Regions from separate parts of the Novosphingobium sp. YAF33 genome, predicted to be linked through region 1. Evidence: riboswitches for the same ligand, from Rfam matches in the RefSeq annotation. Region 1 holds a riboswitch; each other region holds the start of a gene.
The links. Region 1 has a riboswitch for cobalamin ahead of cobW (cobalamin biosynthesis protein CobW). Riboswitches for the same ligand answer to the same signal wherever they lie in the genome.

Region 1 (6,942 bases):
GCCCACCGCGTGATCGAAGGCGGAAAAGAGGAAGCCAGGATGTTCAAAGCCCTTTTCATCGAGCACCCGCGAAAAGTAAACGAAAGCTATGGGGAGCACTGGCTGGTCGCCAATCGCTTCGGCCTGCGCATGGTGGTGGCCGGCCTCGGGACCATGCTGCACGGGTTCGTTCCCGGCCTGCTCACCCATGCCGGCAGCGACATGGTTCGCAAGCTTCATGGCGAGATGGCCCGCCGGCAACAGGGGCTGCCCGTGAAGAAGCAGGAACGCGTCGCCGCCAAAACATGGCAACCGGAATACGAAATCTAGACACGTCGCCGATTTTTACCGCTCAGGACCATGCCGGAGAACGATCCTGAACGCCCGGGCGGATGAAATCCTTGTAAAATAACGCCGACAACCCCTTCCGGCGCAACATCATCTTGAGCAGGCGGCGGTTCTCACGCTAGGTGGCTATCCATGAGCGACCTCGAGACAATGCCCGGACATCTGATCCGCCGCCTGCAGCAGATTTCCCTTGCGCGCTTTGCCTCGCGCATGGCGGAAGCCGGTCTCGATCTCACATCCGTGCAATATGCGGCGCTGCTCACGCTTCGCGACCATCCCGGACTGGACCAGCAGACCCTCGCCGGCATGATCGCCTACGACCGCGTGACCATTGGCGGCGTCATCGACAGGCTGGTGCAGAAAGGCCTCGTAGACCGGGAAGTCAGCCCTACCGACCGGCGGGCGCGGGTGCTCATGCTCAGCAGTGCCGGACTGGTGACGCTCGATATCGCGGAGCCCTGGGTCGACAAGGTTCAGGACGATCTCGTCGTCCACCTGTCGCGGGAAGAGCGCGATGTCTTCTTGAGAGTGCTCCAGAAAGCCACGCAGGCGGGCAACGAGATGAGCCGTGCGCCGCTCCGTCTCGTGGCCAAAGTGCAGAGTTCCTGAACCAGGCAGCTCTGCACTCCAACCGATTGAACGATCAGGACTTTGCCTTCTGCAGCACGCGCTCGGCCCAAAGTCCGAAAGCGAGGCCAATCGTCGCCCATAGCACCAGCTGCGTGCCGATGGAGGCCACGCGGAAGTTCCACAGAAGCACGGCCGGGAAGTCCGTGGGAACCTCGTTAACGGCAGGCAGCAGAAACTGCCCGAGGCCCACCAGGCCCAGATAGATCACAAGACCGAGCAGCGTGGCATCGAAACCGCGTCCCGGTCGTGCAAGGGCGCTCCTGATACGCGCTGCCACGACGGCGGCGCCGAGCGACAGCGCGATCATGCCGAAATAGGCAGCAGTGCGCAGGGCCACGGTTTCGTGCTTGCCCACGGCTGGCGGGGTCTGGGGATATTTGATCGCCGGTACCACCACCACCAGCGCGAATGTCAGCGCGGCCAGCATGAGTGCGAAGCTGCGCGGGCCCAGATTTACCATGCGGCCGTAGCCGTAAGCGAAGACGAGCGAGAAGATCCCGCCCACCGCAGCGCCGTACAGCACGAGTGCGGTCACCAGTCCCGCACCTTTCTGCGTATCGCGGCTGACGAGTTCCTCTTCCTGCGGCTCGGCCGGCGTGCCGGTGTGGGGCATGGCCATCCCGGCGTGGCCGGACGGGGCATCATGCGCGGAGTGGCTTTCCTCGTAACCGATCGCCAGATCGATCTGCGGTTCGGCAAAGCCCCGCGCGAAAAGCGTGGCGAGAAGCGCGCCCAGAATGCCGGCAAGCATCCCGCGCCAGAGCAAGTCCCTGGTCATGTGCAGCGCCTCAGTGGCAGGGGAAGCCGAGGAGGTGACGCCCGTCGTGGACGAACTCGTGGACGTACATGCCCTGGAACAGGGAGAAGGCGCCCTGCTCGGTGCTGACGAAATAGATGAAGATGACGGCCAGCAGCGTGCCGAGCACGGCCCAGGGCGCGATGTCTTCCAGGGGAATGGCGTTACCGCCCGGCACGGGAATGAAAGCGTCGTCGAAAACTGCGGTGGAAACAGCCATTGTCATGCTCCTTGGCGGGATTGCGCGTCCCCGGAAAACCTGTTGCCAAGAAGGAAGGTCTGGCTCTCGACGGGACGGTTCCCGTGCGATTACAGTGGCGCGACCGCGCCGGATTCTCACCGGCTTCTTCGATACTCGACGCCGCTTCCTTAGGACCGCGCGGGCCGCGGCGTCAACGACCCCACGGAATTTACCCTTGGCGACAACCCTCCTGCTGATCTGCATCGCCGCCACGGCGTCGAGCCGCGAAGGCCGGTTTCCCGAGCCGGCGGAACCGCTGGATGCGGCAGGGCGACGCGATGCCGCCCTGGCCAGGTTGCCCCAACGCTACCACGCCGCGGTGCAGGCCAGCCCCGCCCGCGCCGCTGCCGAGACCGCCTCGGCGATGGGGCTCACGGCCAGAACCGAACCGGCGCTTGCCGATATCGATCATGGCGAGTGGCAAGGCTTGTCCTTCGCGCAGATCGAGGCAAGCGATCCCGGACAGCTCGGCCGGTGGCTGGCCGAACCCGCGCAAGGCGCGCCCGCGGGTGAAACACTGGATCAGGTTCGCACGCGGATCGGTGCATGGATGGACCGCGTTGCCGGCTCCGACGCGCCGACCTGCGCCATCACGCACCCGATGACGATCCGCGCCGCCATCTCCCATGCGCTGGAACTGCCGCTGCGCGCAGCGCTCGCCATCGATGTGGCGCCGCTCTCCTGCACCGTTCTTTCCTTCAACCGGAGTTGGCGATTGCAGTCTCTGGGTCTTGCGGTGCGGGGCGTCCCCGGCTAATCGCCTCCGGGTTCGGGATGCCTTCTGGCGACCGGACGAAGATCGCGCCGGTGCCCCGCAAGGGGCTTAATACGGGAACGCGGTAAGGACGGTTCGCCGTCCCGATCCGCGGCTGTCCCTGCAACTGTAAGCGGCGAGCGCGATGCACATTCGCGGCGGGGCAAGCCCCCCACCGCAGCCACTGGGCCGGACGCTAAGTCATGCGAGGCCTGGGAAGGCCGTGCATCGCGTGATGACCCGCGAGCCAGGAAACCTGCCGGCGTCGATGTCGCTCTTGCCCGGGTCCAGGGAATGGCCAAGGCACGGTAACTCTTCCGTCTGAGCGACGTGATGCATGCGGCCGGGGCCGCAGCGGCATATCGCGTCGGGCGCCCGTGCGCCGGTCCGTCGCGGCGTGCCGCCATCGTCGCGCCCGCGACGGGACGCCCCGCCGTTTCAGGTCGCTGGCGCGCGGGAGACGAGATATGAGCAAAGTTCCCACCACCGTCATCACCGGCTTCCTCGGCGCCGGCAAGACCACGCTGATCCGCCACCTGCTCCAGAACGCCAAGGGTCGCCGCCTCGCGCTCATCATCAACGAGTTCGGCGACGTCGGCGTCGACAGCGAACTGGTGAAGGGCTGCAATGACGAGGCCTGCCCGGAAGACGACATCGTCGAACTGGCCAACGGCTGCATCTGCTGCACCGTCGCCGACGATTTCCTGCCGACCATGCAGAAGCTGCTCGACCGCGAGAACAAGCCCGACCACATCATTATCGAAACCAGCGGCCTTGCCCTGCCAAAGCCACTGGTGAAGGCGTTCCAGTGGCCGGATATCCGCACCCGCGCGACGGTTGACGGCGTGGTCGCGCTGATCGACGCCGATGCCGTGGCCGCCGGCCGCTTCGCCACGGACGAGGCCGCGCTTGCCGCAGCCCGCGCCGCCGATCCGATGCTGGACCATGAAAGCCCGCTGGAGGAACTGTTCGAGGAACAGCTCGGCTGCGCGGACATGGTCGTGCTCAACAAGACCGACCTCGTCGATGCCGATGCCCTCGCCCATGTCGAAACGCTGGTCTTGGCCGAAACGCGCCCCGGCGTGAAGATCGTACGCGCGGACCACGGCGCGGTCGATATCGCCGCGCTGCTGGGCATCACCGCTGCTGCCGAGGACGACCTCGATTCCCGCCCCTCGCACATCGACGGGCTGGACGAGGATCACGACCATGACGACTTCGACAGCTTCGTCGTCTCGGGCGGCGATGTCGCCGATCTCGACGCCCTGCTCGCGCGCCTGAAGGACCTGATCGCGGAGCATGACGTGCTGCGCGTGAAGGGCATGGTCGTGGTCGGCGGCAAGCCGAGCCGCCTTGTCGTGCAGGCCGTGGGGCCGCGCATCCAGCACTTCTACGACCGCGCCTGGCTGCCGCAGGAAGCGCGCCGCACCCAGCTTGTCGTCATCGGCCAGAAGGGACTGAACCGCGCGGCCATCGAGGCCGGGCTGGCAGACGTTCTCGGCGCCGTGGCAGCGTGAAGCATAGGCTCCCCTCCCCACTTCGTCATTGCGAACCCGCAAAGCGGGTGAAGCAATCCAGAGCCATGCAGAGCCGCCCTGGATTGCTTCGCTTTGCTCGCAATGACGAGGAAGAGTTCTGTCGCGGTGTCGGGGGGAACGCCTGATGCACCTGCTGTCCGCCACGCCGGGGACGATCTCCAACGGCGAGGAGGCGATCGACCTCGACCAGTCTCCCGGCGACATGGTGATCCTCACTGTGGCGGACAGTGAGCTGGCCTGCTTTGCGAGCGCGGCGGCGCGGTTGCCCTCCGATGCTCCCAGCGTACGCCTCGCCAACCTGCTGCAACTGCGCCACCCCTATTCGATCGACCTCTATGTCGAGAAGGTGATCGCGCACGCCAAATTCGTCTGCGTGATCCTGCTCGGCGGCAAGAGCTACTGGGACTACGGCATCGACGAGATCGCCCGCGTCGCCCGCGAAAACGGCATTGCCTTCGCCGCCATCGCCGACGGGCGAGAAGCCGATCCGGCGCTCGACCGCGCGTCCACCCTGCCCGCCGAAACGCGTGAGAAATTGCGCGACTATCTGCGGCAGGGCGGCACCGCCAATGCCCTCTCTTTCCTGCGCACCGCCGCGCAGGCAATCGGCTTTGATGCGGGCGAACCCGACGATCCCGTGCCGGTGGCCGATGCAGGGCTCTATCTCGCGGGAACCGAGCGGGCGGGCCTTGCCGATGTGCAGGCCGGATGGGTGGAAGGCCGGCCGCTGGCGCTGCTGGTGTTCTACCGCGCGCTGATGATCGCAGGCACGCTCGACGCGGTGGACGCCATGATCGCGGCGCTGCGGGAACGCGGCTTCAATGTCGGCGCCGTACACGTCCGCGCGCTGCGCGAACCTTTCGCCGTAGATTGGCTGGGCGGCCTGCTCGGCGAAGTGGCGCCCGATGTGATCGTCAACGCCACCAGTTTCGCATCTTCCTCGGCAGGCGACGACCGCAAGCCCGGCATTCTGGAAAAGGCGAACTGCCCGATCCTGCAAGTCGCCTTCGCGGGTGTGGAGGAAGCCGATTGGCAAGGCGCCGCGCGCGGTCTTGGCCCGCGCGATCTGGCGATGAATGTGGCGCTGCCCGAAGTCGACGGCCGCGTGTTCACTCGCGCCGTCGCGTTCAAGGCGGCAGAGCGCTTCGACGAAGTGACCCAATGCGGCATCGTCGTCCCTCGCGTCGCGCCGGACCGCGTGGCCTTCGTCGCCGACCTCGCCGCCGGATGGGCCGGTCTGCGTCGCAGCGCCCCTGCCGAGCGCCGCGTGGCGCTGGTGCTGGCGAACTACCCCAACCGGGACGGGCGCATCGGCAACGGCGTCGGACTCGACACCCCCGCCAGTACCGCCGCCATAATCGCCGCGCTGGCCGGGGCAGGCTACGATACCGGCGATGCCCCGCGCGACGGCGCCACGTTGATGCGCGTCATGACCGGCGGCGTGACCAACGCGCTTTCTTCGCTGGACCGGCCGGGCGAAGTCTCCCTGCCCCTCGCAAGTTACGAAAGCGCCTTCGCCGCAGTCCCCGAAAGCGCGCGCAAGGCGATGCTGGAACGCTGGGGCGAACCCTCCGCCGATCCCTTCGTGCGCGCCGGCGCGTTCCGGCTGCCCATTCATCGCTTCGGCAAGCTCGCCATCGCGGTGCAGCCCGCGCGCGGCTACAATATCGATCCCAAGGCCAGCTACCACGATCCGGCCCTGCCTCCGCCGCACGCCTACCTCGCGTTCCACATCTGGCTGGCCCAGGACTTCGGCGCGCAGGCCCTCGTCCATGTCGGCAAGCACGGCAATCTGGAATGGCTGCCCGGCAAGGCAATCTCGCTTTCGCGCGATTGCTTCCCGGAGATCTGCGCCGGGCCGCTGCCGCAGCTCTATCCCTTCATCGTCAACGACCCCGGCGAAGGCACGCAGGCCAAGCGCCGCATCAGCGCGGTGGTCATCGACCACCTCACCCCGCCGCTCACCCGCGCCGAGACTTATGGCCCGCTCAAGCAGCTGGAAGCACTGGTGGACGAGTACTACCTCGCCGCCGGCATGGACCCGCGCCGCCTCGACCGGCTAAGGCGCGACATTCTAGACCTTGCGCGCAGTCATGGCCTCGACCGCGATGCCGGCGCCAGCGGCGATGATGACGACGCGCTTTCGGCCATCGACAACTACTTGTGCGAACTGAAGGAATTGCAGATCCGTGATGGTCTGCATGTCTTCACCCGGTCGCCCGAGGGCCGGCTGCGGCGCGACCTGCTGGTGGCTCTGGCCCGTACGCCGCGTGGGTACGATCATGCCGGGCAGGCCTCGCTGCTGCGCGCCATGGCCATCGACTTGGCGCTCGACTTCGATCCGCTCGACTGCCGCATGGGCGATCGCTGGGACGGCGCGCGTCCGAAGGCGCTAGCAGCGGTATCCAACGAGCCGTGGCGCACGCATGGCGATACCGTCGAGAGACTGGAACTTCTGGCGGCGGAACTGGTCGATACTCCGAGCGGAAACCTCGGCAGCGAGACCGCCGCCGTCCTCCACGCCATCCAGACCGACCTCGCCCCCCGCATCGACCTCTGCGGCCCGCGTGAGGCCGAAGCGTTGCTGGCGGGTCTCGACGGTCGCTTCGTGCTGCCCGGCCCCTCTGGGGCGCCCACGCGCGGACGGCCCGATGTG
Region 2 (6,942 bases), on a different contig from region 1:
TCACGAGGGCGATGCGGTTCGTGCTCGACATACTATCTCATCCTGACCATCAATGCGGTCAAGATAGTACGATCTTCGTATTATTCAAGTTTCGTGTTGCGCGATCTTCAGGGTAAGGCGAACGAAATCGGCGCGCTCTGCCGGGTCGAGCGGCTCCAGCATGGCGTTGCAGGCATCCTGATAGCCCTCCATGTAGCCTGCCACGGTATCCTTGCCCCCTTGGGTCAGGTTCAGAGCCACCGATCTGCGGTTCGTCTCGGGCCGGTGCCGCTCGATCATGCCGCGACGCACGAGGCGGTCGATCGAGGACGACATCGTGGTGAGCGCAACCTGGAGGTGCCTCGCGACATCACCCAGTTTGCAGTCCGGATTGTCGTCGATGAAGAGCAGCGCCTGCACATCAAGGGCATTGAGCGAATTGGCCATCGCCGCAGTCGCTTCCGCCACCTTGAAACGACGGGTGAACCGCTCAAAGGCGAGGGTGAGTTGTCTCAGTTGTTCGGCAGGAGGAGCGATCATGCACCCTTGAAGCATCTTTGGGGCTGGCGGGTAAGCCCCGGTGCGTTAGGCTTATCACATTAAGCGGCAGCTTCCCGATAGTGTTTGGGTCCTCTGACGCGGCTCGCCTCAAACTTCAATCAGGTCATGGCCATAAGGGTGAACTCGCGGACCGATGGTCACAATAGTGTGCGCTGTCGCACCAGGCAATCGGGACCGCTGTGGCGCAGGGTGCGCTGGGTATGGGGCTGGACCTTCGGACGATGGCTTTGACGGAGACGGGTTTTTGCCCATAGTGCGCGCGCTCGGTGACGATTGCGAGCGGTAGCTACGCTCCGTCGGCGAAGTCCGCGCCGGGCGCGCAGTCTACGCCAGCGCGCGCGTTTCGCTGTAATGCCTTGGCCGCGCCGCCGGACAAGCATGGCCCCGCGGCGCGACGTTCGGGTTACTCCGGCCTGTGTTCCAGCGTGAAGCTCAGCGTCGCGGTGTGCTCGACATTACGATACTTGGCGGGATTGTCGCTCGGGCCGTCGTAGACGGCATGGATGACGTTGAGCCCCTGATTGCGAACGGCAAAGGTGACGGTGCCGTCGGAGCCGGTGACGGTTTCCTTGGCGTCCGGATCGTTGACGAAGTCGTTGATGAGGCGCGCGCCCGCCACCGGCCGGCCTTTATACAGCACCTTGTACGTCAGCTTCCGGCCCAGCATCGCGGGGATCGGGCCGGCGGGGACGATCTGCAGGGTCTGGCCGGGAAGCGCAGGGACGGTGCCGGCGGACGGGCCCTGAATCCGGACGGCATACTTGATGTTCTTGGTGGAGATGTCGGCGCCGGGCATCTCGTCGAGGCCCTTCTTCTCGTACTCGCCGCCCTTCATCCGCGACCAAACGCCGTTCTGCAGGATCGCAGTCACGAACCTGGGCCTGGTTTCGGTTTCGACGAGCATCGCGAGCCCCGAGATCCGGTGCTGCGCCTTGATCGGCTTGACCTCGGCATCGTAGGCGGCAACCGTATCGATCAACGGCTCCCGCTTCACCATGTCGAGATCGTCGGCGCCTTCGCCGTAGATCAGCACGATCTGCTTCGAGCGTTCGGTAATGTAGATGCCGTGCGCCTGGGCGGGCAGTGCGGGCGCGAGCAGCAGAGCGGTGAGGATCGCGGCTTTCATGGCAGTCTTCATCATGCACATCCTTGCTTGAGTTCGGCGGACGAGACGGGTCTTGCCGGCCATCACAGGCCGACCGTGATGCTGGCGATCGCGCTGAGCGGGGCGCCGGGATAGAGATTGCTGCCGAAGCCGCGCTCGGCGTATTTTTTGTCGAACAAGTTGTTGACGTTGACCTGCAGCTTCACGTTCTCGGCCAGCGGATAGTAGGCCAGCAGGTTCACCGTTGCGTAAGAGCGGATGTAAGGCGCGGTCGCCGCAGTGCCGGCGATGCGCCCACCGACGTAAGTGACGCCTGCACCCGCGCCGAGCCCCTTGAGGGCGCCTTCCTGCACTTCGTAGACGTTGAGCAGGCTGGCCGAATGGCGCGGCGTGTTGGGCAGGCGCTGGCCGAGCCGCAGGCGATTGTCTCTGGTCACTTCGGCATCGGCGAAGACATAGCCGCCCACGATCCGCCATGCCCTGGTCAGGTTGCCCGTGATCGAGAAGTCGAAGCCCCGGCTGCGCACTTCGCCGGCGGCGATACTGTAATCCAGATTGTCCGGGTCAGTGGTCGCGACGTTCTGCTTGGTGGTGTGGAACAGCGCCGCTGTCGCGCTCAGCCTGCCGTCCAGCAGTTCCAGCTTCACACCGGCCTCGTAGCTGGTGCCGCGTTCCGGCGCGATGACATTGCCGTTCACGTCCGCTGCGGTGTTCGGCTTGTTGGAGCGGGCATAGCTGCCGTAGACTGAAACTTGCGGGGCCAGCACGAAGACCGTCCCAAGGCGCGGCGTAAATACCGTCTGCTTGAACGCAGAAGTGACCCCGCTGCGCAAGTTCAGGTTGTCGCTCTCGTATCGCTCCAGTCGTCCGCCGACCAGCAGCTTCAGCCAGGGTAGCAATGACACCTGGTCCTGGGCGTAGCCCGCGAATGTGCGCGTCTGGGTGCGGATGCTGGTGAACGTGCCGTTCAGCGGCGGGATTGCGGAGCCATAGACCGGCGCGAAGATGTCCAGCGTGAAGGGCGACAGCGTCGGGCTCGAATTGCGGATGACCTCGGTATAGTGGAAGGCCTCGAACTCGGCGCCCAGCAGCACTTCGTGCTCGACGCTGCCGGTGGCGAACTGGCCGGTCAGGTTCACCTGTGCATCCAGATCGCGCCACCGCAAGGTACGCTCGCTATAAGTGCGCACCAGGGTGCGGCCATCTGCGCGCAGACTGGAGGCCTGGATGCCGGGGCCGCCCAACTCGCCATTGTAATACTGGGCGCCCGCCCGCAGCTTCCAGCCAGGCGCCAGCTTGTATTCCGCGACGAGGCTGCCAAGGCCATTGCGCACGCGCCACCGGCCGACGGACGGCTCGCCGAAGAACCGTGAAGCGGGAATGGCGATGTCGAGCTGATTGCTGAAGGCGGGATTGCCGCGGTCCAGCGGGGTCTTCACCTGCACGAACTCGCTGCTGAGAATGAACGTCAGGTCCGGCGAGGCATCCCAGGCGACGACCGGCGCAACCACGATGCGGTCGGACTGGACATGATCGCGGAAGCTGTCGCCACCTTCCACGGCCGCGCCGAGGCGGTAGCGCACGGTCTTTGCGCTATCGATGGGACCGGTGGCATCGACCGTTCCGCGCCAACCGCCGAAGCTGTCGATCCGGCCGCTGACGGTCTGGGCCATCCTGTCGGTAGGTACGCGCGAAACAATGTTGAACGTGCCGCCCGGATCTCCGCGACCATATAGCAGGGCAGCAGGGCCACGCAGCACCTCCACGCGCTCGACGGCGATGGAGTCCGGTGCCGGCGGATAGCCGCGGTTCATCGGAAAACCGTTGCGGAAGTATTCCGAGGTTGTGAAGCCGCGCAGGTTGTAGTCGGTGAGACCAGTGCCCCCGAAGTTGTTGCCGCGCGTGATGCCGCCGGCATAGGCTAGCACGTCCTCGACACGGTTCGCTTGCAGATCGTCGACCACCTGCCGCGTCAGCACGGTCACGGACTGCGGCACTTCGAGTAAGGGCGTGTCCGTGCGCGTCGCGCCGCTGGAGCGGGTGACGTTGTAGGCGCCGGTCTTGCCCGTGACGACGATCGTATTGTCGGCGGGTTCGGTCTCGGCAGCACTCGTCATCGTGGGAACCGCCGATAGTGCGAGGCTTCCTGAAAGCAGCGCGGTCTTGGTATTCTGTCTCAATGCAATCCCCCGAGGCGTCGAGCAACACCGGGCAGGAGGCGTCCGCGCGAACGGTCGGCGCGCGCAGTGGCCGGACACCCCAAAGGCGGCTGACGCACGACACCGATGCGGCCTCCGCCGCATTCTCGTCGCTCAGACGGAGAAAACTGACCGTGCCAAGACCATCCCCTGGGTCAGGCAAGAGCGACCGGTGCGACGGCAGGTCTCCTGGCTTGCGGGTCACAGCTTGATGCACGGCCTTCCCAGGCCTCGCAGGATTTAGCGTCCGGCCCAGTGGCTGGCGGCTCGGGCATTTCCCGTCCGCACATGTGCATCGCGCTCGCCGCTCACAGTTGCAGGGACAGCCTCGGATTCAAAGGCGCGGAGCCCTCTCACCGTGTTCCCTTTTAAGCCTTTTTCAAGGCACCGACGCGATCAGCCCGGGAGCTGAAGCGCCCAGGCCCGGTTGGCGATATCTGTGATGATCTCAATTCGCAATAGCATAAGCGCTGCCTGGAATGTCGGTATCCGTCGGCGGCGATGCTTTCGGGAATGATCGTCTGGGCGAACGCCGGATTTCGAACTCACTGCTCGCGATAGCGCAGCGCTTCAGCCATGGTCTCACGTTGCATTATTGAATTTCACTCAGTGCTGCATGTTCATCTTTCAGGCTAATGGATGATGGCGCCCGCGCCTAGATGGTGGCCATGACGATTTTCGTTGCCACACCCACCGGCCTCGCGCCGCCTCGATGCGCAAATTGGCGCGCTGCCTACCAGGCGCATGGCGCCTGAAGCCAATGGCCTTCTCAAAGACAAAGCTCACGGTCGAAGGGCTCGCTTCCCAATGGAGACATCCCATGCCCAGACATGAGCGGTTCGGACACCAGGTCTGGCACCAGGCCTAGGCGTCTTCAGGAACCACCCGGCGCTCCATTCTTCAACTCTCTGCCGGCGCAGCTGCACCTGGCTTCCTTCCCTTCACCATCCCATTCGCGGAGGCACAAGACATGTCCAACGGCACAGATAATTTCTACGTGAGTGACCGCGTCACGATCGATAAAGTCACCTTCAGAAACCAATACGGCATGACCGTCGCCGGCAATCTCTTCATGGCCGACGATCTGGATCGAGGCCGCCGCCACGGCGCCCTTGTCGTAGGCCATCCAATGGGCGCGGTGAAGGAGCAGAGCGCGAACTTCTATGCCACCAGGATGGCGGAGCAGGGCTTCGTCACCAATTGATCAGGCGCCCCGGCGAGCGGTGCCTCTGCCGTGCTGCCGAGCATCGACATGTCACGCAGCCGCAGATCCGCGCATTCAAGGTGAAAGCATGCATGTTTCGATAACCACGACCGCGGATGACGCGGGGCCCGGCGCTGCACCATGGAGTGCAGTTCTGGCAATGACACTGTGTGCTTTCGTGCTGGTGTCGTCGGAGTTTCTTCCGGTGAGCCTCCTTACCCCGATGGCGCGCGACATGATCATCAGCGAAGGGCAGGCCGGACAGGCCATTGCCGCGTCCGGTCTGTTCGCTGTTCTGACCAGCCTTTCGATATCTTCGCTCACGCGCAAGCTCGATCGCAAGCTTGTGATCCTGTGGTTGACGGGGCTTATGATCGTATCCGGCGCCATCGTCGCCTTCGCCCCGAGTTATCCGGTGCTGCTGGCCGGGCGGGCCGTTCTCGGAATCGCAATCGGCGGTTGCTGGTCTATGTCGACGGCAGTGCTCATGCGCATCTCGAATGGTGCGTTTCTTCCACGGGCCATCGCGACGCTTCAGGGCGGCAGTGCATTGGCGACGGCCGTGGCGGCGCCGATGGGCAGTTTGCTCGGCTCTGTCGTGGGCTGGCGCGGCGCATTTTTCTGTCTTGTTCCGCTCGCGGCGCTGGCGCTGATATGGCAGGCAGTCAGCCTCCCCAAGCTCCCTGCGCAGCACGGATCGCGGCAAGCGAGCGTCATCACCCTTTTGAGCAAGCCCGGCATTTTCATCGGACTGATCGCCGTAGCTGTCCTGTTCATGGGGCAGTTCGCCCTCTTCACCTACCTGCGCCCGTTTCTCGAAACCGTCACCCATGTCGACATATCCTGGCTATCGATCATCCTGCTGCTGATCGGCCTGTCGGGTCTTGCCGGAACGGCCGCCATAGGGCCGCTCGTCGCAATGAACCTGCGCAGGGTGCTCGTGGTCATACCGGCCTTGATGGCTGGCGTTGCCCTTGCATTGGCAAGCTTCGGTGGCTCGTTCTGGCCGACCGTCCTGCTGCTTGCGGCATGGGGCCTGATTGCCACACCGGCGCCGGTAGGATGGTTTACCTGGCTCTCTCAGGTGCTTCCCGATGATGCCGAGGCCGGCGGYGGATTGATGGTCGCTGTCATTCAACTGGCCATCACGCTCGGCGCGACCATGGGCGGCGCCATCTTCGATGCCACCGGCGTGCGCGCCACTTTCGAGGTCAGCGCGGCTCTGCTGGTCCTTGCCGCATTCCTCGCCGCAATGGCTGCGCGTCGAGCCGGGCAACGATGCGAACTCTCGCCAGTCTCCTGACCGATCAACAAGGACATCTACATGCGCGATATCACTGCCGAGGTTTCGTGGAACATCGGGACAGCTTGAAAGTTCTAAAGAACGAGCTGCTGCGAACATGTCGGCGCAGCGTTGGTGTAGTTAGTCTAAGGGAGAGCACTCATGTTTCGCTGGGCAATAATTTTTGCTGTCGTCGCATTGATCGCTGCGCTTCTGGGTTTTGGCGGCGTTGCAGGCCTCTCGGCCAGCCTCGCAAAGGTCTTCCTGCTGGTGGCGGCCGTAATCCTGGTTCTCGGCTTCTTCTTTGGTCGTGGCACAAGGGTACCCTGAAGCTTGTCGGCTCTATGAAACGCTCTGTGTAGAGACGTTTGTTTGGGTCCTGGTAAAGGCCGTGCGGCAGAAGCGCTCATAGCAGCGCTTCTGCCGCACGGTTATCCGGTATCACTTGTAGGGCAGCTGTTTTGCAGGAATCCAGCATTCAGAGGAACAAGAGTTGACTATGCTTGCAATCACGGCTGCAGACCGGGAAGCGGCGAAAACGCTGCGTGAGGCGCTGGCCGAGGTATCCGACTTCTGGCACTGCCCTGGTGACGAGGGAATACTCTGCCAGGTT
Region 3 (6,942 bases), on a different contig from region 1:
GTGCGATCCTCTGCCGCGATCCAGCTGTAGTTGCCCTGGGCGAAGAGAACGCCCCACTTGGCCGACGCGGCGAGTTCCAGCCCGCGGGCATGGCTGGCCTTGACGTTGCCATAGTAGCCGAAGCGCGACGTGCCCGTGCCCGTGCCCGTGCCGGGAACGTAGCAGATGTCCGGCAGGGTGCCGCTGGCGGGGCAGTAGGCAAAGTCGATCAGGTTGTCGGTATCGCGCTCGAACCAGGTCGCCGACAGGCGGAGGGCTTCGCCGAAGCCTTGCTCGGCGCCCAGTTCCCAGCCTTTCGCCTTCTCCGGCTTGAGATCGGCCACGCCGTACATGCTGAAGAGCTGATAGAGCGAGGGCGCCTTGAAACCCTCGTCATAACTGGCACGCAGTATCGTGGCGCCGCCATTGGGGGTGTAGACCGCGCCCGCGCTGAACACCGTGTTGCCGCCGAAGCGCGACTGGTGATCGTAGCGCGCGCCGCCATTGAGCGTCAGCCCGGTGAGCGGGGTCACGCGCAGTTCGCCGTAGACGCTCTCGGTATTCGCCCGGCTGGGCACGAGGGCATAGGCCGCCGTGCTGTTCGCGGGCGAGGCGGTGGTCATCCGCTGTTCCTCGCGCTCGGCGCCGAACACGGCCTGGATGGCCTCGCTGAACGTGTAGGTGCCCTGGTACTCGAAACGGCGCACGCGGCCATGGGCGTCGAACGTGAGCTGGCGGACCTGCCGCGCGGGGTCGAAGTTCTCGCGGTCGGTCTCGGTCTGGAGCACGGCCACGCGGTTCGCCAGCCGGCCGTCCAGCAGCGCGAAGATCACCCCGGCATAGCCCGACCATTCGCGCGTCCGGCCATAGGCCAGGGAGTCGCCGGAGGTACCGTCGAACGCGTTCCGCGAATCCGACCAGTAGCCGCGCAGATCCAGCGAGATGCCGGGCGCGACGCGGTAAGTCATCGTGCCGCTGGCCGCGCTGCGCCGGTAGCCGTCGTCCTCCTTGCCGTTCGCGCGCGCGGAGATGCCGTCCGTGGCGAAGCGCGAGGCGGCAATGCGCCAGTCGACGGCCTCGGAGGTGCCGCCAAGACCCGCGCGGGCCGAGACGGTGTCATGGGTTCCTGCTTCCACCGCGAAGCTGCCTTCCAGCGGCGCGGCCGCGCGGCGAGTGCGGACGTTGACGACACCGCCGATGGCATCGCTGCCCCAGAGGATCGATTGCGGACCGCGCAGGATCTCGATGCGATCGGCATCGTCGATCAGGAAATTGGCAAAGCCATAGCCTCCCGCCGTCGATGAGGCGTCCGACAGGCGCATCCCGTCGATCACCATCACCGTCTGCCCGGCATCGGCACCGCGAATGCGCAGCGACGTGGTGGTGCCGTAACCGCCGTTGCGCGACATGCTGATGCCGGGCGTGCGCAGCAGCACATCGGTCAGAGCGATCGGCTGGGCCGCAACGATCTGCGCCTCGTCGAGCACGGTGACGGTATCGGCCACCCGGTCGGCCGCAACGGGCGTGCGCAGGGCGGTGACCACGATGCGTTCGTCCAGAGGCACTGCATCGGCCTCCTCGGCCAGGGCCGCGAGCGGGTGCAGCGCCCCTGCAAGGGCGAGCGCGAGAGCCAGGGGGCTGGCGGCGGGAATTCGGCAGTTCACGGCATGTCCTTCGCACGAGCATCGACCCGGCCGGGTCGGCACGCATGCGAAAGGCAGGGCCTCTGCCGCCCATGCAGCGGACGACGCCCCCCTCCCGCGCGGCGCGTGCCGGCACGGCAATGGCTGTCGTTGCGCGAGGAATGGCCCCGTTCGCCCGGCTCACCCTGTCCGGTCGAAGAACGACGGCGTCAGGCAGGTCTCCTGGCTCACGGGTCAGTGCCATTTCGGCCGCCTTCTCAGGGACTTGCATCCCCAATGGCGAATTGGCCGCACGGCTCGCCGCTTACAGTTGCAGGGGCAGCCCGGGCATTCACCCGCGTTCCCTTTTGATCCCCTTGCGGGGAACCTGTCGCTGGAGCGCCCCTATCCCGGTGGGGTGCCGCGTGCAAGAGCCCGGCGCTTGCGCTGGTCATGTCCCGCGCTTGCGCTGGTCATGTCCGACGCTTGCGCTGGTCTTGTCCGACGCTTGCGCTTGCCTTGTCCCGCGCTTGCGCTCTCTGGCGAAGTACCATAGGCCCGCCGGGCCAGGGGTGCCCGCAAGGGCTTAATCGGGAAGTCCGGGCCAGAGGGGTAATTCCGCTGGAATCCGGCACTGCTCCCGCAACTGTAACCGGGGATGCGCCCCGCCAGCACGCCATTGGCACCGCGCGGTGCCGAGAAGGCGGCGGAAGGCGCGCCGATTCCAAGAAATCGGGCCCAGGAAGTCAGGAAACCGGCCCCCAGCCGTCGATCCTTCGCGCGGGCGGGATGAACCGGGCGGACGGGGGCCATGCCCGATGCGGAGCGCTGCTCCCCGCGGACCCGGTCTTTCGCGAGACGACAAGCCGTACTTGCGCCCAGGAGGATCGAACCGTCATGCCGCCCTGCCCCTTCCGCCTTTCGGATACCGCTCCGTCCGGACGATATTCGTGCCTGCCCGCATGACGGCCTGTCCCGCCCTGCTGGTCACCGCGCCCTCGTCGGGACAGGGCAAGACCCTCGTCACCGCCGCGCTGGCCCGCCGCCACCGCCGCGCCGGGCGCAAAGTGCGGGTGTTCAAGTGCGGGCCGGACTTCCTGGACCCGATGGTGCTGGAAAGGGCCAGCGGCGCGCCCGTCCACCAGCTCGACCTGTTCATGTGCGGAGAGCGGGAATGCCGCGCCCTGCTGCACGAGGCCGCGCGGGACGCCGACCTGATCCTTGTCGAAGGGGCGATGGGCCTGTTCGACGGCACCCCCTCCTCCGCCGACATTGCCCGCCTGTTCGGTCTGCCGGTCATGGCGGTGATCGACGGGGCATCGATGGCGCAGACGTTCGGTGCGCTGGTCCACGGCCTTTCCACCTACCGCGCCGACGTGACCCTGGCCGCCGTGCTGGCCAACCGCGTCGGCAGCGCGCGCCATGCCGAACTGCTGGAGCGCGGCATGCCGGACGGCGTGGAATGGCTTGGCACCCTCCGGCGCGATGCCGGGCTCGGCCTGCCCGAACGGCACCTCGGACTGGTGCAGGCCGGGGAGGTGGCGGATATCGAGGCGCGCATAGACCGCGCCGCCGACAGTCTGCCCGAAACCGCGCTCTGGCTGCCCGAGCCGGTGCCCTTCCCCGCCCCGGAAGCCGCCGAAGCGCCGCCTTCCGCGCTGTCAGGCCGCCGCATCGCCATTGCCCGCGACGAGGCATTCGGCTTCATCTATCCCGCCAACCTCGCGTTTCTGGAACGGGCCGGGGCGCGGCTCGCCTTCTTCTCGCCGCTGCGCGATGCCATGCTGCCCCCTTGCGACGGCTTGTGGCTACCCGGGGGCTATCCCGAGCTGCACCTGGACGCTCTTTCCGCCAATCGCCCGATGATCGCGGCGATCCGCGCCCACTTCCAGGCAGGGCGGCCGATCCTGGCCGAATGCGGCGGCATGCTTTACGCCTCCGAGAGGCTCGAAAGCACCGACGGCGCCAGTGCCGCCCTGCTCGGCCTGCTGCCTGCGCGGGCCGTGATGCAAAGGCGGCTGGCAGCGCTGGGCATGCAAGAGATGGAACTGGGCGGTCATGTCGCGCGGGGCCACACGTTCCACTATTCGCGGCTGGAAACGTCCCTTTTGCCCACCGTCAGCGCCGTCACGCCGGACGGGCGGCCGGGCGAACGCCTGTTCCGCCACGGACCGCTCACGGCCAGCTACATGCACTTCTACTTCCCCTCGGCGCCGGAGCTGATCGCCGACCTGCTGACCTGCCAAACCGCCGACCTGGGATTCAGGCGATAGCCGGCAGCTTCGCAAGGTGCTTGTCCAGCGTGAGCGGATAGTCCCGCACGCGCACCCCCGTGGCGTTGTAGACCGCGTTGGCCACGGCCGCGCCGACGCCGCAGAGCCCGAGTTCGCCCACGCCCTTGGCCTTCATCGGCGAGACCTTGTCGTCCGCCTCGTCGAGGAAAACCACGTCCTGGTGCGGAATGTCGGCGTGGACCGGCACTTCGTACCCGGCAAGGTCGTGATTGACGAAGAACCCGAAGCGCTTGTCGACGGCCAGTTCCTCCATCAGCGCGCCGCCCACGCCCATGGTCATGGCGCCGATCACCTGACTGCGCGCCGTCTTGGGATTGAGGATACGTCCGGCCGCGCAGACCGCCAGCATGCGTCGCACCCGCGTCTCGCCGGTATAGGCGTCCACGGCCGCTTCCACGAAGTGCGCGCCGAAGGTCGACTGCTGGAACTTCTTGCCCAGGTCGCCCCACTGCATCGTCTCTTCGGCAACGATCTCGCCAGACTTCGCCGCCTCGGCCAGGGCGGCGGAGCGGTTGCCCGCGCGCACTTCGCCATCGGCGAATTCCGCGGTGGCGGGGTCCATGCCGAGCCGCTGCGCCGCGGCTTCGCGCAGCTTCACGCAGGCCGCATAGACGCCAGACGTGGAGCTGTTGGCGCCCCATTGCCCGCCGGAGCCTGCGGAGGCCGGGAACGAGGAATCGCCCAGCTTCACGCGCACTTTCTCCACCGGCAGGCCCATCATCTCCGCCGCGGTCTGGGCGATGATGGTGTAGGAGCCGGTGCCGATGTCGGTCATGTCGGTCTCCACCGTGACCACGCCGTCGCTCGACAGCCGCACGCGCGCGGCCGATGTCATGTTGATGTTGTTGCGGAACGCCGCCGCCACGCCCATGCCGATCAGCCAGCGCCCGTCACGCATCTTGCCCGGACGCGTCTGGCGGCGTTCCCAGCCGAAGCGCTTGGCACCGTCCTCCAGGCATCGCACGAGGTTGCGCTGCGAGAAGGGCCGCTCGGGATGCTCGGGATCGACTTGCGTATCGTTGAGCACGCGGAACCGCACCGGGTCCATGCCCAGCTTCTCGGCCACTTCGTCGATGGCGATCTCCAGCGCCATGAGGCCGGGCGCTTCGCCGGGTGCGCGCATGGCATTGGCTTCGGGCAGGTCCAGTTCGGCCAGCCGCAGGGCAGTGAGGCGATTGGCGCCGGCATAGAGCAACTTGGTCTGCTGCGTCGCCGATTCCGGGCCGCCGCCGGGAAGGTCGCCGGACCAGCTTTCATGGCCGATCGCGGTGATGCGCCCGTCCTTGCCGGTGCCGATGCGGATGCGCTGGATCGTGGCCGGGCGGTGCGTGGCGTTGTTGAGCATCAGGGGCCGCGGCATCGCGATCTTCACCGGCCTGCCGCAGGCCTTCGCGCCCAGCGCCGCCATCACCGCATCGGCGCGCAGGAACAGCTTCCCCCCGAAACCACCGCCGATGAAGGGCGAGCGGACATGGACTTTCTCCGGCGGCAGCTTGAAGGTGGCGGCCAGCTCCTTCTTGTTCCAGGCGATCATCTGGTTGGACGTCCAGACCGAGAGCGCATCGTCTTCCCACCAGGCGATGGTGGCGAAAGGCTCCATCATCGCGTGGTTCTGGTCGGGCGTGGTGTAAGTCTGGTCGAGCTGCACCGCGGCCGAGGCGAAAGCGCCCTCGAAATCGCCGGTATGGGTGTCGGCATCGCTGCCCGTCAGCGGCTGCGCGCCGGGCTTCGCCTTGGCGAGATCGAAACGGCCGTTACCGCGCTCGTATTCGATCCGCACGGCATTGGCGGCATTGCGCGCCTGCTCGAAGCTCTCGGCCACGACCACCGCCAGCGCCTGATGGTAATGGTCGACAGCGGGACCGCCCAGCAGCTTGGCCGTGTTCATGCTGCCCTTGCCCAGCGGCTGTGCATTTTCGGCGCTGACCACCGCGAGCACGCCGGGCATGCGCTTGGCTTCGGCCGTGTTCATCGCCGTGACCCGCCCCTTGGCGATCCCGGCACCGATCACATACCCGTAGGCCGGCTTGGCCGGCACGTCCTTGTGCTCGTAAGCATAGGGGGCCTGCCCCGTGGTCTTGAGCTTGCCGTCCACGCGGTCGACCGCCTGGCCAATCACTTTCATGGCGTCGATGGGATTGGAGCCCGCAGGCGTATCGAACTTCATGCCCGGTTCTCCTGGATGATCGCCGCCAGCGTGCGCTCCGCCAGAGTGACCTTGAAGGCATTCTCATGGGTTGACCGCGCGTCTGCGAAAGCCGTGCGCGTCACGGCGCCCGCGCCGTTGCGCAGCTGCGCGTCGGCGGCTTCGACCCGCCAGGGCCGCGGCGCGACGCCGCCGAAGGCCACTCGTCCGCTGCCGTCCTCGTTCAGCACCGCCGCCACGGAAACGAGCGCGAAGGCGTAGGAGGCCCGGTCGCGCACCTTGTGATAGACATGCCGTCCGCCCGGCGGCTTGGGCAGAGTGACGGCCGTGATCAGCTCGCCCGGCTGGAGCACGTTCTCCAGGTGCGGCGTATCGCCCGGCAGGCGGTGGAATTCGCCCACCGGCACGCTGCGCGTCTTGCCCTGGGCATCGACCGTCTCCACCGCGGCATCCAGCACGCGCAGGGCCACCGCCATGTCGCTGGGGTGCGTGGCGATGCAGGCCTCGCTCGTGCCGACCACGCCGAGCTGGCGGCTGAAACCACCGATCGCCGCGCAGCCGGAGCCGGGCTTGCGCTTGTTGCAGGCCTGGTTGGTGTCGTAGAAATAAGGACAGCGGGTGCGCTGCAGCAGGTTACCGCCGGTCGTCGCCTTGTTGCGCAGCTGGCCCGAGGCGCCTGCCACGATGGCGCGCGTGAGCACGCCGTAATCGCGCCGCACGCGCTTGTCCGTGGCCAGCGCAGTGTTGCTGACCAGCGTACCGATGCGCAGCCCGCCTTCCGGCGTCTCCTCGATGCGGTCGAGGCCGAGATCCTGTACGTCCACGAGATGCGTCGGCGTCTCGATCTCCAGCTTCATCAGGTCGAGCAGGTTGGTGCCCCCGGCGATGAACTTGGCGCCCT
Region 4 (6,942 bases), on a different contig from region 1:
ATGGTAAAGCGAACCTCTTGTTGGAAACGCTCGGGGGCTTGGCGTCTCTCCCGGTATTATAGGATGAAGCCGCTAAGTCTTGGTGTGGGGCTATGGTTGCTGAAACCTTGCAGTCGTTCCTGTGCGAATTGATGAATGCGCCGGATCGCTAAAGGCGCCAACTTGCCGTCAGCGGGCCTGCTCCTGACGCGGCTGGGCGATCCACTTGCCCGAATTGGCATATTCCGGCCGCACGCCCTGGGTCTCGGGCAAGTTGCTGGCCTTGTAGAGCGACTCGCCCCCGCGATCCCGCACGTCGCTGGCATAGACGGGCGCGCGCTCCGCACCCGTGGAAGGGGCGGCGGAGGGCATGGCGGGCGAAGGCGCAGCGGCCTGCCCGGGGCGGAGCGCCTCGGCGGTGCCGAAGCTGCGCTGCACGGCCAGCGGGTCCAGCGCGGCGGTGGCAAGGGCCGAGGCGGCGGACTCGTCGCGGCGATGCGGGGCGGCCAGCGGCTCGCCGCCGAAATAGGCGAAGCGGAACGCGGCAGGGCGGCCCGCGGCGCCGTTGAAGGCATAGAAGCGATGGGCGCCGATGGTGGTCAGATAGTGCAGGCTCGGGGCCCAGTAGGGATTGACCTGGATCGTGTGATAATGCGTCGCCAGACCGATCGGCGTATAGACTTCGCCGGACAGCGCGGCGCGGGCTACGGATTCGGCACGCTGCCAGAAGAAGCGCTGCGGCGCGCGGGCCAGCGATCCGTCGCAGGCGAAGGAGAACTGGCAGCCGGTCGGCCGCTCCGAACCCTGGTAGACGACGCCGCAGACGGTCTTGGGATAGGCCGGATGGGCCACGCGGTTGAGCACGACCTGGGCCACGGCGCGCTGGCCGCCGTCGGGCTCGCTGGCGGCTTCGTAATAGATCGCCGCCGTCAGGCACTGGAGCGCGCGGCTGCGGTCCACCCCGGAATTGTCGATCCGCAGGGCGCGGGCGACCGGGCCGGGGCCGCCGGTTCCGTCATCCGCGTCGGAATGGATGCCTTCGCCTATCTTGAGCACGGGCTGTTCGGCTTCGAGATAGTAATAGGCAGAGCCGGGGAAGCTGGCGCCGGCCTGCTCGAACGGCATGGGCAGAACGGGCGCGCCGCCGGTTTCCGTCCCGGAGGCGGTGAGGCGGTCCCAGGCTTCGGCCGGGGCGAAGGAAGGCGCGGCGAAGGCAGGCAGGGCCACGGCGACGAGCGCGGCCGAGCCGAGCGTCCAGCGCCGCCGCCTGCGTTGCAGCCGCTTGCGTCCGCCGCGCACGAAATGACCCTGGAAATCGCGCGGGCGCGGCTCCCAGGTTTCGGTGCAGGCAGGAAGGGCGGCAGCGGTCACTCGGGTCCTTTCGGCGCATTGTCGGCCAGCGCGGATTTCGCGTTCCACCGGGTCATCGCGTATCTTGCGCCTAACCTGCTTTGCCGGGCGCGGCATCCCTGGAAATCGGCGCGTCCCGAAGCGGTACAGCGGGCAGCGATAGGCTGAATCGCTTAAGAGTTTGTTTGCGATCGTCCCCGGCGATACCGCCGCGCCGCCCTTTGCGCCGCTTGCCAATCCCCCCACTGCCCAGTATCGGCACTCGCGACGTCATGGGTGGCCCGGAGCCGGGCCCCGGGTTTCGTGAAAAGGGAACCCTGGTGGGAATTTCGGCGCAAGTCCGAAGCTGCCCCCGCAACTGTAACCGGGGAGCGCCCCTGCCACGCTATGCCACTGGGTCACACCGGGAAGGCGGCAGGCGGCGCGAAGATCCGGGAGCCAGGAGACCTGCCTTTGACGGTCGTTCCGCAGCCGGGCGGGGTGTCCCGGCATGCAGCGAGCACGCGCATGAGGAAAAGCGCGCGTCTCCGCCATGGACGGCAAAGTCGTTCAGGTTGGAGGAATACGCGTGAAGTACCTGTTTCTGCTGGGGACGGCTCTTGCCGTCTCGACCCCCGCTTTCGCGGATGAAGCCGCAATCGATAGTATCGTCGTCACCGCGACGCGCACCGAAACCCCCACCAGCGAGATCGGCCAGTCCGTCTCGGTCATCACCCGCGAGGATATCGAGCGCACCCAGGCGGTCACCGCGACCGACATCCTGGCCCGCCTGCCGGGTGTGACTTTTGCCCAGTCGGGCGGTTTCGGCCAGCCGGCCAGCGTGTTCATCCGCGGCGCCGAGAACGCGCAGAGCCTCGTGCTGATCGACGGCGTGCGCATCAACGATCCCGGCGACGTGGGCGGCGGCTTCGACTTCGGCAGCCTGACCGTCGGCCAGTTCGACCGCATCGAAGTGGTGCGCGGATCGTCCGGCGTGCTCTGGGGCAGCCGCGCGATCGGCGGCGTCATCAACCTCATCACCGCGCGCCCGACCGAGCAGTGGACCGCGCGCGGCCAGGCCGAATACGGCTGGCGCGACCAGAAGCAGCTCGGCGCCTCGGCGGCGGGCAAGGTCGGGCCGGTGGGCCTGACCCTGGGCGGCAACTGGCTCAAGGGCGACGGCTACTCCGCTTTCGACGAGCGCCTCGGCGGCCAAGAGAAGGACGGCTTCGAGAGCAAGAGCGCCAACGCCCGCGCCGAAGTGGAGCTGGTGAGCGGTCTTACCGCCGATGCCGGGACGTACTGGATCAAGGCCAATTACGATTACGACAACACCGGCGCCGATGCCCTGAACGTGGGCATGAAGCGCGATACCGTGGGCTATGCCAACTTGCGCTACAAGGGGCTGGACGGCCGCCTCAGCGCGCGCCTGGGCTATGGCCTCACCGATACGCGCCGCATCTCGGACGATGCCGTCTTCGGTCCCTACACCACCAATGGCCGCGCCGACCGTTTCGAGGGTCAGGTCTCCTACACCCCCATCGACATGGCCAGCATCCTCGTCGGCGCCGAGACGGAGAAGCAGAAGTTCTCCGACAATTACGGTTCGAAGGATTCGACCTCGATCGACAGCTACTTCGGCATGCTGACCCTGCGCCCCGTCACCGGGCTGACGCTGAACGGCGGCCTGCGCTATGACGACAATTCGGACTTCGGCCACAAGACCACCTTCTCGGCCAACGGTGCCTGGGTGATCGGCGGCAGCGAGGAAGCGCCGATCCTGCGCGCCAGCTACGGAGAGGGCTTCAAGGCGCCGTCGCTCTACCAGCTCTATTCCAATTCCGGCTTCCGCGCGCTCGATCCCGAGACGTCGAAGTCGTGGGATGTCGGCGTGGAGCAGCCCTTTGCGGAAGGCCACGGCACGTTCTCGGTCACTTACTTCGACCGCAAGACGAAGAACCTGATCGATTACGACCTGACCGCCTTCAACTACTACAACGTCGGCCGCGCGCGGGCGAAGGGCGTGGAACTGGGCATGCAGGTGAGCGACTGGGAAGGCTTCGACATGAGCCTTTCGGCCACTTACCTCGACGCTACGAACGAGGTGACCGGCACGCGCCTCGCTCGCCGTCCCAAGACGAACCTCTATGCCAGCCTGGACAAGCACTGGTCGGACGGCTTCCGCCTCGGTGCGGACTTGCGCGTGGGCGGCGGTCGCTATGACGACATCGCCAATACCTACTACCTCGGCGGCAATGTCGTCGTCGGCCTGCGCGGCGCCTTCGACGTGACGCAGAACATCCAGGTCTACGGCCGTGTCGAAAACCTGTTCGACGAGCACTACGAAGTGGTGCGGACATATGGCACCCCGGGCCGCGCGGCTTATGCCGGGGTGCGGGTGAAGATGTGATCCTGTCGTCTGCCCTGACGACATCGGTTGGACGGGGCAGGCGCAAGGCCCGCCGGTTCCTTGTCGTGCTGGCTCTGGCCGGCTCGGCGGCGCTGGCGGGCTGCGGGGGCGGTGACACCACCGAGGCCGCCCCCGCGGTACCGGGCCACGGCGAGAGCGGGGCGGAGCGCCCCACCATCGTCTCGCTCAACCCCTGCACGGACGCCATCCTGGCCGAAGTGATGGATCCGGGGCAGTTGCTGGCGATCTCCAGCTATAGCCAGGATCCCGAGAGCAGCTCGATGCCGATCGCCCGCGCGCGCCGGTACCGGGCGATCTCGGGGACGGTGGAGGAAGTGGCGACGATCCATCCCAGGGTGGTCGTGGCCAGCGCGTTCCTCGACCCTGCGAGCGAGGCGGCATTCCGGCGCCTCGGCTACCGGCTGGTGAAGATGCCGATCGCGTCGGACCTGGGAGCCGCGCGCGAACAGGTCCGCACGCTGGCACGGCTGGCGGGTCATGCCGCGCTGGGCGAAAGGCTGGTGGCCCGCATCGACGCCGCCGTGCGCCGCGATGCGCCGCCGCCGGGCTCAGCGCTTCTTCCGGCAATAGTGTGGGAATCCGGTGGACTGGTGGCGGGCGACCAGACCCTGATCGTTGACATGATGAAGCACACCGGCTTTACGAATATTGCCGGCGCGCGGGGCCTTTCCCAGGCCGATTACCTGCCTCTGGAGCACGTGCTGGCGGACCCTCCGCGCGTGGTCTTCGCGGTGGGCGATCCGCTCGCCGAGGAGGACCGAATGTTGCATCATCCGGCGCTCTCCGCGCTGACCAGTACCCGGCGTTTCCTGCTCAGCCGCTCCATTCTCTGGTGCGGCGGGGCGACCATCCCGCGTGCGCTGGACGAACTGGCCGCGGCGCGCCGCGCGCTTGCGGAAACGGAGATGACGCCGGCCCACGGGGCCGGTGCCGCGACAGGCACCGCAACAGGCCCCGCATCGGCCCCCGCAAAAGCCACCGGGCGGATCGTTTCCGCAAGACCATGAACCTGCGTTTCGTCCTGCTGCTGGTCCTCGCGCTCGTCGTCGCGGTGCCGCTGTCCCTGCTGGCCGGGCGGGTGTGGATCAATCCCTTCGCCCCGGAACTGCACAGCGCCTCGGTCATCCTGCTTCAGCTTCGCCTGCCGCGCGCGGTCCTGGCGCTGGTGCTGGGGGCCGGGCTGGGCGCGGCGGGTGCGGCCATGCAGGGGTATTTGCGCAACCCCCTGGCGGATCCCGGCCTGTTCGGCATCGCGCCGGGCGCGGCACTGGGTGCCGTGCTGAGTTTCTGGACCGGCTATGCTTCGGCGCCGTGGATGCTGCCGCTCTTCGCGCTGATCGGCGCGAGCGGCGCCATGGCGCTGCTGGCGCTGATCGCGGGACGCGGCGGCGGCGTGGCGCTGTTCACCCTGGCCGGCCTCATGGTCTCCAGTCTCGCCGGCGCGCTGATGAGCCTGGCGATCAGCCTGACGCCGTCGCCTTTCGCCATGAGCGAGATCGTCACCTGGATGATGGGCTCGCTGGCCGACCGCTCTTGGCGCGAGGTCTGGATCGCTACGCCGCTGACGCTGGCCGGGATCGGCGTCATCCTGGCGGCGGGACGCGATCTCGACGCGATGACCCTGGGCGAAATGGCCGCGCGCTCGCTGGGCGTGGAGCCGCTGCGGCTCCAGGCCCTGCTGATCCTGGGCGTGGGCCTCGTCGTCGGTTCGGGGGTGGCGGTAGCCGGCATCATCGGCTTCGTCGGCCTGATGGTGCCGCACCTCGTGCGCCCGATGACCGACCGCAAACCCTCGTCGCTGATCGTGCCTTCGGCGCTCGCGGGGGCGCTGCTGCTGCTGGTGGCGGACTGCATCTGCCGGATCATGCCGCTGTCCGGCGGCGAACTGCGGCTGGGCATCGCGCTCAGCCTGCTGGGCGCGCCGTTCTTCCTGCGCCTGCTGCTGAAGATGCGCCGGGGCATGGTGGCATGAGCTTCGGCGCCGACAACGTCACGGTCGCCGGGCGGCTCGACGGGGTATCCCTCAATTGCCGCCGCGGCATGATCACGGCGATCTGCGGGCCCAACGGTGCGGGCAAATCGACGCTGCTTTCGGTGATCGCCGGATTGCTTAAGCCCGATGCGGGCAGGGCGGTCATGGGCGGCCGGGCGCTGGCGGCGGTCTCGCTGGCCCAGCGCGCGCAGTGGATCGGCTATCTGCCGCAGACGCCGGAAGTGGCCTGGGACGTCTCGGTGGAAGTGCTGATCTCGCTCGGCCGCCTGCCCTGGCGCGGTGCGCCCGCCGCCGAAACGCAGGACGCCATCGAAGACGCCATCGCCGCCATGGATCTTCAGGAACTGCGCCACCGCCCGGTCTCGACCCTGTCCGGCGGCGAACGCGCGCGGGCGCTGATGGCCCGCGTCCTGGCGACCCAGCCCGGCTGGCTGCTGGCGGACGAGCCTTTCGCGAACCTCGACCTGGCCCATGGTGCGGCGCTGATGCACCGCTTTCGCCAGCAGGCGCGGGCGGGGCGCGGCGTCGTCCTGGTGCTGCACGACCTGGCGACGGCGATGAACCATGCGGACCAGGTACTGGTGCTGGCGAAAGGCCGGGTGGAGGCGGAAGGCCCGCCGGAAATGGCCCTCTCGCGCGAGGTCATCACCCGCGTCTGGAACTGCCCCGCGCACTGGCTGGGCGACCCCGGCGAACGCGCCCTCTCGATCGGCGCCCCGGCGCCGCTCGCCGTGGATTTCCGGCAGCAGTTCTAGCGCGATGGAATGCGGCTGCGGGTTGTAATTGCATTTTCCGCAAATATCGTCTATCACCGTCCACGCTGACGTCGCGTGCGACGGACCATCGGGCAGCCCTTGCTCCCCCCTTGTCCCTTACGAGCCTCATGACGCCGGAATGCGCCGAGACGTGCATGCCGCGATGCGCCGGACGAGAACGTCCAGAGCGCTTTTCCTGCCCTTGGGGGCCTACGGCTAAACGGGATTCATTCCATGACCGATCCGAGCACTCGTCCTTTCCTCATCACCAAGGATGAGGATGGGGCCTTCCGCCTTACCGTGAGAACGACGAGGTACAATTCGCGCGGCTATCCGCTGGTGACGGCCACGCTTCAGGACGGCGCGTTCAAGACGGCCAACGCCGCGCGGGCCTTCGCGCGTGAGAACTTCAATGCCCAGCCCGGCGAATACGCCACGAAGTAAGGCGCGGCCGG

Region 2: it holds a riboswitch for cobalamin, as region 1 does, so the genes downstream of both, AB4Z00_RS25360 (TonB-dependent siderophore receptor) here and cobW (cobalamin biosynthesis protein CobW) in region 1, are expected to answer to the same signal.
Region 3: it holds a riboswitch for cobalamin, as region 1 does, so the genes downstream of both, AB4Z00_RS02215 (cobyrinate a,c-diamide synthase) here and cobW (cobalamin biosynthesis protein CobW) in region 1, are expected to answer to the same signal.
Region 4: it holds a riboswitch for cobalamin, as region 1 does, so the genes downstream of both, AB4Z00_RS00975 (TonB-dependent receptor domain-containing protein) here and cobW (cobalamin biosynthesis protein CobW) in region 1, are expected to answer to the same signal.

The regions. Positions count from the first base shown of each region.
Region 1 is NZ_JBFRCW010000004.1:356,175-363,116, forward strand. It holds gene AB4Z00_RS10895 (hypothetical protein) at 1-13, shown strand, start outside; gene AB4Z00_RS10900 (DUF6356 family protein) at 10-309, shown strand; gene AB4Z00_RS10905 (MarR family winged helix-turn-helix transcriptional regulator) at 460-936, shown strand; gene AB4Z00_RS10910 (CbtA family protein) at 971-1,735, opposite strand; gene AB4Z00_RS10915 (CbtB domain-containing protein) at 1,746-1,973, opposite strand; gene AB4Z00_RS10920 (histidine phosphatase family protein) at 2,170-2,751, shown strand; cobalamin riboswitch at 2,784-3,026, shown strand; gene cobW (cobalamin biosynthesis protein CobW) at 3,216-4,265, shown strand; gene cobN (cobaltochelatase subunit CobN) at 4,411-6,942, shown strand, end outside.
Region 2 is NZ_JBFRCW010000024.1:16,058-22,999, forward strand. It holds gene AB4Z00_RS25345 (SDR family oxidoreductase) at 1-31, opposite strand, end outside; gene AB4Z00_RS25350 (MarR family winged helix-turn-helix transcriptional regulator) at 85-519, opposite strand; gene AB4Z00_RS25355 (DUF4198 domain-containing protein) at 944-1,729, opposite strand; gene AB4Z00_RS25360 (TonB-dependent siderophore receptor) at 1,729-3,825, opposite strand; cobalamin riboswitch at 4,006-4,250, opposite strand; gene AB4Z00_RS25365 (alpha/beta hydrolase) at 4,814-5,047, shown strand; gene AB4Z00_RS25370 (MFS transporter) at 5,208-6,350, shown strand; gene AB4Z00_RS25375 (DUF1328 domain-containing protein) at 6,492-6,659, shown strand; gene AB4Z00_RS25380 (hypothetical protein) at 6,829-6,942, shown strand, end outside.
Region 3 is NZ_JBFRCW010000001.1:484,297-491,238, forward strand. It holds gene AB4Z00_RS02210 (TonB-dependent receptor plug domain-containing protein) at 1-1,643, opposite strand, end outside; cobalamin riboswitch at 1,818-2,008, opposite strand; cobalamin riboswitch at 2,155-2,378, shown strand; gene AB4Z00_RS02215 (cobyrinate a,c-diamide synthase) at 2,552-3,874, shown strand; gene paoC (aldehyde oxidoreductase molybdenum-binding subunit PaoC) at 3,864-6,062, opposite strand; gene AB4Z00_RS02225 (FAD binding domain-containing protein) at 6,059-6,942, opposite strand, start outside.
Region 4 is NZ_JBFRCW010000001.1:204,614-211,555, reverse strand. It holds gene AB4Z00_RS00985 (hypothetical protein) at 1-2, opposite strand, end outside; gene AB4Z00_RS00980 (cell wall hydrolase) at 169-1,350, opposite strand; cobalamin riboswitch at 1,587-1,798, shown strand; gene AB4Z00_RS00975 (TonB-dependent receptor domain-containing protein) at 1,898-3,718, shown strand; gene AB4Z00_RS00970 (ABC transporter substrate-binding protein) at 3,715-4,746, shown strand; gene AB4Z00_RS00965 (FecCD family ABC transporter permease) at 4,743-5,711, shown strand; gene AB4Z00_RS00960 (ABC transporter ATP-binding protein) at 5,708-6,487, shown strand; gene AB4Z00_RS00955 (hypothetical protein) at 6,722-6,931, shown strand.